DNA from 2 places in the Paenibacillus spongiae genome. Region 2 is predicted to be linked to the other one. Evidence: a T-box and tRNA genes for the amino acid it is inferred to sense, from the RefSeq annotation. Region 2 holds a T-box; the other holds one or more tRNA genes.

Region 1 (3,409 bases), 2.5 Mb from region 2:
GTCGCAAGCTTCAAATCCGTATAGGGAAAAGGCTCCGGCTTGGTTCCCTGGTCCGGCTTCAGCGCATTCTCCTTCACGAAGACGATAGCGTCATGGAGCCATGAGGCTGCTTCTCCGCGCTTGATGGCTGTCTTCGGATAAAACTTGCCGTTCTTATCAAGTTCGGCAATCTTCGCAATGAGCAGCTTCTGAATGCTGTCCATATAAGCCGGCGTTACGTCAGCTTCATCCTTAAGCTCCATGAAAATTTCGATAAACGCATAATCGCCTTTCTCCATCATGCCTTGAAACAGATGATGGGCAAATTGCTCCCTGGTCATGAACGCAGCAGGATCGACGTCTCTGTCGATATCCAGATTGTTCAGGCTTGCGACGATGAAGGCGTCGGAATACCAGGCGCCGTCTTTGACCTTGGTGAAAGAATCGCTCGCTTCCGGCTTCTTAACAAATTTAATATGGTCGATATTCAGACCGAGTCCTTTAACGAGCATCGTTACGCCTGCAGCGTAGGTCAGCTTGTCTTGCGGCTTGAACGATCCGTCCTTCTCGCCGGCTATGACGCCCTGCTTCTGCAGCTCGTTAATTTTCGCTTCATTCGGATCGTTCTTCGTATCCGGGAACGCCCAAGCATTCTGTCCGACTGCAAGAACAAGAAGCATAATTACTGCGGAGAGAAACCATCTCTTCCTCATTCCGATCACCTCTGGAATAGATTGTCATGCGTATGTATCCTTCAGACGGACCGGCGGTCCATTTTGTTGCAGGATGGATGACAGGGAGAAGCTTCATCCGCGGACTGTCGTTTATGACGCAAAATAAAGGGACTGCCGGGAGGCAGTCCTTGCAATGGTACTATAACGGCATTGTCCAAACAATCTCGGCAATCCGCACACAAGCTTGCCGTCTGTACTTGACCTGGATTTACTTGAGCAGGGCTGACCTGACCGGTATTGTATGGGTTCAACATTCACCACTCCTTGAATTAGGTTCGAACCCGTCTTATGCGGCTGCCCAATTCCAGGAGTGGGCGTTTACCCGTATCGTATATAATTCAGTTTCATTGTATGAAAAAAGACCCGCGTGCAGCCGGGCCTTCTCGTCGTGATGGAGATGTACAGTCCAGCGTAGGAGGAACATCTTGAAGGCGCTTAGTCCTCTAGAAACGCATGCAGCTGCAAGCGACGATCACCAACAAGATAAAAAGGACCAGGATCGTTCCCGTGTTTGTAAAAGCACCACCAACACATCCGGACATTTTTCAATGCACCTCCTTGCCTGCAGGGTACATGATAAGTTATGCTCGGCGGTTGTTGAGCGATTGGGTGTACGTATTCGAAATTAATTGAGTTTCATTTGAAAATAGGGGATTTTAATCAAATCTATTAGACAAGCATACATACAATGGCAGCTTCTTCTTCATATTGATAGAGTAAGCCGTTTCTGGGGTCAGCATAGAGACCTTAAGGGAACCTCGGTAACCTCCATAACCACGACCGGAGTGGGTAAGATACGGAACCTGGGCGCTTCCGGCGTGCGCCAATAAACGTCGGGCTAAGAAGCAGGAGCGTATACGTCCTTGCTTCTTTTCTTTTTGGGCACCGCCCGCGGCATCTAGGACGAACGTTTATAAATAAACAACAAAAAAACCCTTGATTATCAAGGGTTTCAGCTTTAGAAGTATGGTGATCTGTAGTGGGCTCGAACCACTGACCCCCACCCTGTCAAGATGGTGCTCTCCCAGCTGAGCTAACAGATCATGTCGCAGTGACAAGTAATAATATATCAAGTATGAATTGGAAAGTCAACACTTTTATCAAAAAAAATTATAGCGAAAAATGAATCCTTCTCCGGAGAGGCTGTTCGAGACTATTTGATTCGCGCGAATCATATCTTGTTGATAGACGCAGTCGGATGAGGGGGAGGGGTCATGGTGAACGAAGCAGCTGATTTGGCTGTATGGCTCGTTGGTTTATTCGGTATCGTCGGGATCTTCTCGATGTTAGCGTATAACATGGTCGTGAAGGATTCATTCACGTACGATGAGCGGTTCGTATGGAGACGCAAGCTGCCCAAGGAAGCAAGACCCAAATGATAGGAAGATGACGCTTCCATGTGTTTATCCTGATGATCCTAAGCACATACTATACCCATCGTCAGAACATGAAGGCTGGGGATGGTTGAATCGTGAAAAAATTAGCAGTTCTTATTGGCAGTTTGCTTCTTTGTTCGGGATGCGCGGGCTTGCCGGGAAGATCAATGGAGGCCGTTCAAACGAATACGGTCATGATGGAGGTATATTCGGAGGGAGAAAGCGAATCGGTAATGGGCAGCGTATATGAACCTTCAGAATCAGTGCCGCTAAAGCCTAAATTGCCGGATACGGCAACGGATCCATATGCGGCTCCACTAACCGATACCTGAATAAGCCGTCCGGCGTTTCAAGCCGAAACCCGGACGTATCCCATTATTCGTCTTCCCACTTGCGCGAGTAAGCTTTCTTAGTGACCCACAGAAATAAAGCAGTCAGTACGATGACCATTATAATTGAAATTACGTAAACCGACGTCACGTCTTCGCTTCAGCTCCTTTCGACTCCCTGTACTTGTCTATCATACCTGAACAGTTCGAATAATAGAAGGGCATAGCGGGCATTCTAACCCTTGTAAAGGACAAGGAGGCTTAAGCTATGAACACATTGGAGCAAAGCGGAGCAGATAACCGGGAATCGATCGTGGCCGTCCAGAAGAATGGCGACGGAGACTTGACGGCCTTTCAAACTTCCACGGGACGCGTCCTGCAGTATGCCGAGGCGCTGCAAGAAGTGGAAGCGGGCCGTATAGCGGGCGTGAATGCCTTCAAAGGAAGAGATGGGGGCACATACATCCGCGGCGATGCGGATGGCGATCCTTCGAACAATTTGGATCAGCTGCCAACGTTCTAATCCGGGCTCAAGGGAGCCGTTATAGAAGCAGCACAAGAAGGCACAGCCGTTACGGCTGTGCCTTCTTGTGCTGCTTATTGAATTTAGAACGAATACACTTTATGCTGCTCCACGAATCGTATGCATCCGGTTCGACCCCCATACTTGGGCATCGTATCGTCATATTGGATAAGCCAAATTCGTTCTTGAACTAGCTCCGGCAGCGAATATAAAGAGACCGGCCATCAAAATATGTCGGATTTACTATGGGCAAATGCGGATACACGAACGCCTGCTTCATCATAGGATAATCTGTACCGAATGATGCGATGAGGCAGGAGTGAGGGCAGCCATGAGCAAGGCCAAGGCAGTCAAGAAGAAGAAATCCCCGTCGGACCGTAAACAAGCTGTAATGAAACTCGTTCTATCCAATACCTGTGCAGTATGCAAAACGCCCTGTGCGAGAGGAATCCGCTATTTGGAGGGAAT
Region 2 (3,409 bases):
CATCAGCGCGAAGCGGGAAGCGTTCCATATCTTGTTGGCGAAATTGCGCGCCTGCTCGACCCGTTCCCAGCGGAACCGCAAATCCTGGCCTGGCGTGCTGCTCGTCGACAGCATGAAGCGCATCGCATCGGCTCCGTATTTCTCGATCACATCAAGAGGGTCTACGCCGTTGCCGAGCGATTTGGACATCTTCTGTCCATTCTCGTCGCGGACAAGACCGTGCATGAGCACATCCTTGAACGGAATCTGATCCGTGAACTCAAGCGCCGTAAAGATCATCCGGGCTACCCAGAAGTAGATGATGTCGTATCCGGTCACAAGGACATCGGTCGGATAGAACCGCTTCAGATCATTCGTTTCTTCCGGCCAGCCGAGTGTCGAGAACGGCCATAGCGCGGAGCTGAACCACGTATCGAGAACGTCCTCGTCCTGACGCAGCGAGCCGCTTCCGCATTTGTCGCAGGACGTTACGTCCTCGTGTGCGACATGCATGGCGCCGCATCCGTCGCAATACCAAGCCGGGATACGATGGCCCCACCATAGCTGGCGGGATATACACCAATCACGCACATTCTCGATCCAGTTGAGGTAAATTTTCTCGAACCGGTCAGGGACGAATTGAACGCCTCCGCCCGAGCGCTGGGCTTCAATCGCCCGATCCGCCAGCGGCTTCATGGAAACGAACCACTGGGTCGACAGATAAGGCTCAACCACGGCGCCGGTGCGCTCGCTATGACCGACCTGATGCACGTGATCTTCAATACGAATGCAGACGCCCTGCTCCTGCAGGTCAGCTACGATCGCCTTGCGGCATTCCGCCCGGTCAAGGCCCTTGTACGGTCCGGCTTCCTCGTTCATTACGCCGCTTTCATCCATCACGACGATTTGCGGCAGGTTATGGCGGGCTCCGACCTCAAAGTCGTTCGGATCGTGTGCCGGCGTAATCTTGACCGCGCCGGAGCCGAACTCTTTCTCGACGTACTCGTCGCCGATAATCGGAATTTCCCTTCCGAGAATCGGCAGGATGAGCGACTTTCCGATCAAGTGCTTATAACGTTCGTCTTCCGGATGAACGGCAACGGCGGTATCGCCGAGCATCGTTTCCGGACGGGTCGTCGCTACCGTCAGCGAGCCGCTTCCGTCCTTGAGCGGGTACTGAAGGTGATAGAGATGGCCGTTTACCTCTTTGTATTCAACCTCGATATCAGACAAAGCCGTACGGGCGGCCGGATCCCAGTTGATAATTTTCTTGCCGCGATAGATCAGGCCCTTGTCATAGAGCTTGACGAATACCTCGCGAACCGCCTTGGACAGACCTTCGTCCAGCGTGAAGCGCTCGCGGGAGTAATCGAGAGAGAAGCCCATCTTAGCCCATTGATCATGAATCGTTTGCGCGTAGAGATCCTTCCATTCCCATACTTTCTCCAGAAATTTCTCGCGTCCCAGATCGTAACGAGACAGACCTTCTTCTCGCAGCTTCTGTTCCACCTTCGTCTGTGTTGCAATGCCCGCATGGTCGCTCCCCGGCAGCCATAACGTATCGTAGCCCTGCATCCGCTTGGCCCGGATCATAATATCCTGAAGCGTGAAATCGAGCGCATGCCCGATATGCAGCATCCCCGTTACGTTCGGCGGCGGAATAACGATCGTGAAGGTTTCCGCGTCCGGACGTTTGCCAGCCTCGAAATAGTCTCCTCTCATCCAATATTCGTACCATTTCGCTTCCGACGCCTTCGGATCGTAAGTCGTCGGCATGGCCGTGGTTGTGGTTTGTTTGTCAGACATGGCTACCTACCTCCAATGAATGTCGCAAACCGGCAGTCGGCGATAAGAAACGCCTCTTCCGGATGAGCTTCTGTTATCGTGTAAAGACAAAAAAATAAACCTTTCGCCCTTGTTGCAAAGGACGAAAGGTTAAGCTTCCGCGGTACCACCTTTGTTTCGCATGGCGCTGTTCATCGCTCATACGACACCTCAAGCAGATAACGGCTGCGGACCGGCGGGAACTAACGAGGGTAAGAAAGAGACTCGCTTCATTCCGGCAACTCCGGGGCGACCTGTCGCAGTTTCGTCCTGCAGAACCTCGCAGCCTATCGGTTCCGCTCTCTGAAGGCATCACTGCCACTCTTCCCCATCAACGTCTTTAGAAGAAAGTATTACCGTATCTTAATTATCATACACGTAATGATTTATTATAGTCAACCCAAATAGCCTTGTATAGAGCCTATATTAAGCCATAAGACGGCAAAAACCCTTGAAGATGAATACCCGTTCATCTTCAAGGGTGCTGGAATGTTCACTTAAGGAATATATAAGACTTGGCCTTCCGCTATATTCTGGTCGGTTAAACGGTTGTACAGCGCAAGCTCCCTAGGCTGCAAGTGGTACCGGATCGCAATATGCTCCAGCGTCTCCTCCCGCTGAACGATGCAAATCCGTACCTTGCGGAAGGAATTGTCGTCAGAGGTGCGGCTCAGGAACAGCGTCTTCCACTCGATCTCATCGCCGGTGGACCGCTTCGCCTCTTCGGCCGCACGCTGCGCGGACTCCTCGGCGACAGCCCGGGCTTCCTGCTCCCGCTTGCTCGATTGCAGCAAGGAACGGAACCCTACGCCGGCTGCCGGCTGAGCCGTTTCGTCTGAAGCCGGCTTGCTTCCCAGAACGACCTGCATCTCCTTGCGAGCCGGTTCGGCCTCAATCGGACTTATATCACCATAAGCTTGCTGTTCGGCCTCTTGGAAAGCCGAATCGAAATTGGCATCCGAACTTTCCTGGCCTGACGCTTCGATGACATTAACGAGCTGGTCGATTTCATAATTGCGTTCCTGCATCTGTCCGGCTTGAACCCCTGCCGGCTCAGGAGAAGAGGATTTCTGTTCGGCGGCTTCTCGGAGCATCGTTTCGTAGGCTGCGGATTCCCGCTCAAGTAGCTCCGCAGCTTCGCGTTCCCGCTGTGCCGCCTGTGCACGCTCCCTTTCGGCCGTCTCAATGAGATAGGCTTCGCGGCGCTCCTGCTCCGCGAGCTCTAGCATATAGGCAGCCTCCAGCTCCCGCTGCTCTTCCAGACGCCGCTCCTCCGCTTGCCGTTCTTCCAGCTCATCCGCCGCACGCTGGGCATCCACTTGCTGGGCGTATTCCCGGGCGAACGTTTCTTGAAATGATTGAGACGGATCGATAACGTACCCTTCCGCTCCGGCAACCGCTTCATGAGGTGATTCGTCCTGTTCCTCCTCCAGCTCTGCCGACAGGTGCTCCGCTTCCCCGGGCTCACGCCGGTGAACAACCGTGAACGGCTCCTCCCTCCAGCTCTCCGTTTCGCGCGGCTGCTCCACTTCGATGCCCAGAAGTGACAGAACGCCGGTTATATTGAGCGTTCTTGCCGAAAGCAGATCCACATCGAAATTATCGA

Evidence for each region. The T-box of region 2 lies ahead of L1F29_RS22145 (valine--tRNA ligase). A T-box ahead of a tRNA ligase gene usually reads a tRNA of that ligase, here a tRNA-Val.
Region 1: it encodes a tRNA-Val, which carries the amino acid that the T-box ahead of L1F29_RS22145 (valine--tRNA ligase) is inferred to sense. The anticodon was not compared.

What each region holds. Positions count from the first base shown of each region.
Region 1 covers NZ_CP091430.1:2,335,322-2,338,730, forward strand. Annotated here, with positions in the region: gene L1F29_RS10670 (S-layer homology domain-containing protein) at 1-692, opposite strand, end outside; gene yjcZ (sporulation protein YjcZ) at 1,157-1,255, opposite strand; tRNA gene L1F29_RS10680 (tRNA-Val) at 1,681-1,756, opposite strand; gene L1F29_RS10685 (hypothetical protein) at 1,928-2,092, shown strand; gene L1F29_RS10690 (hypothetical protein) at 2,185-2,421, shown strand; gene L1F29_RS34640 (hypothetical protein) at 2,465-2,539, opposite strand; gene L1F29_RS10695 (DUF3892 domain-containing protein) at 2,687-2,941, shown strand; gene L1F29_RS34645 (hypothetical protein) at 3,025-3,144, opposite strand.
Region 2 covers NZ_CP091430.1:4,877,032-4,880,440, forward strand. Annotated here, with positions in the region: gene L1F29_RS22145 (valine--tRNA ligase) at 1-1,785, opposite strand, end outside; T-box leader at 1,900-2,147, opposite strand; gene L1F29_RS22150 (LysM peptidoglycan-binding domain-containing protein) at 2,301-3,409, opposite strand, start outside.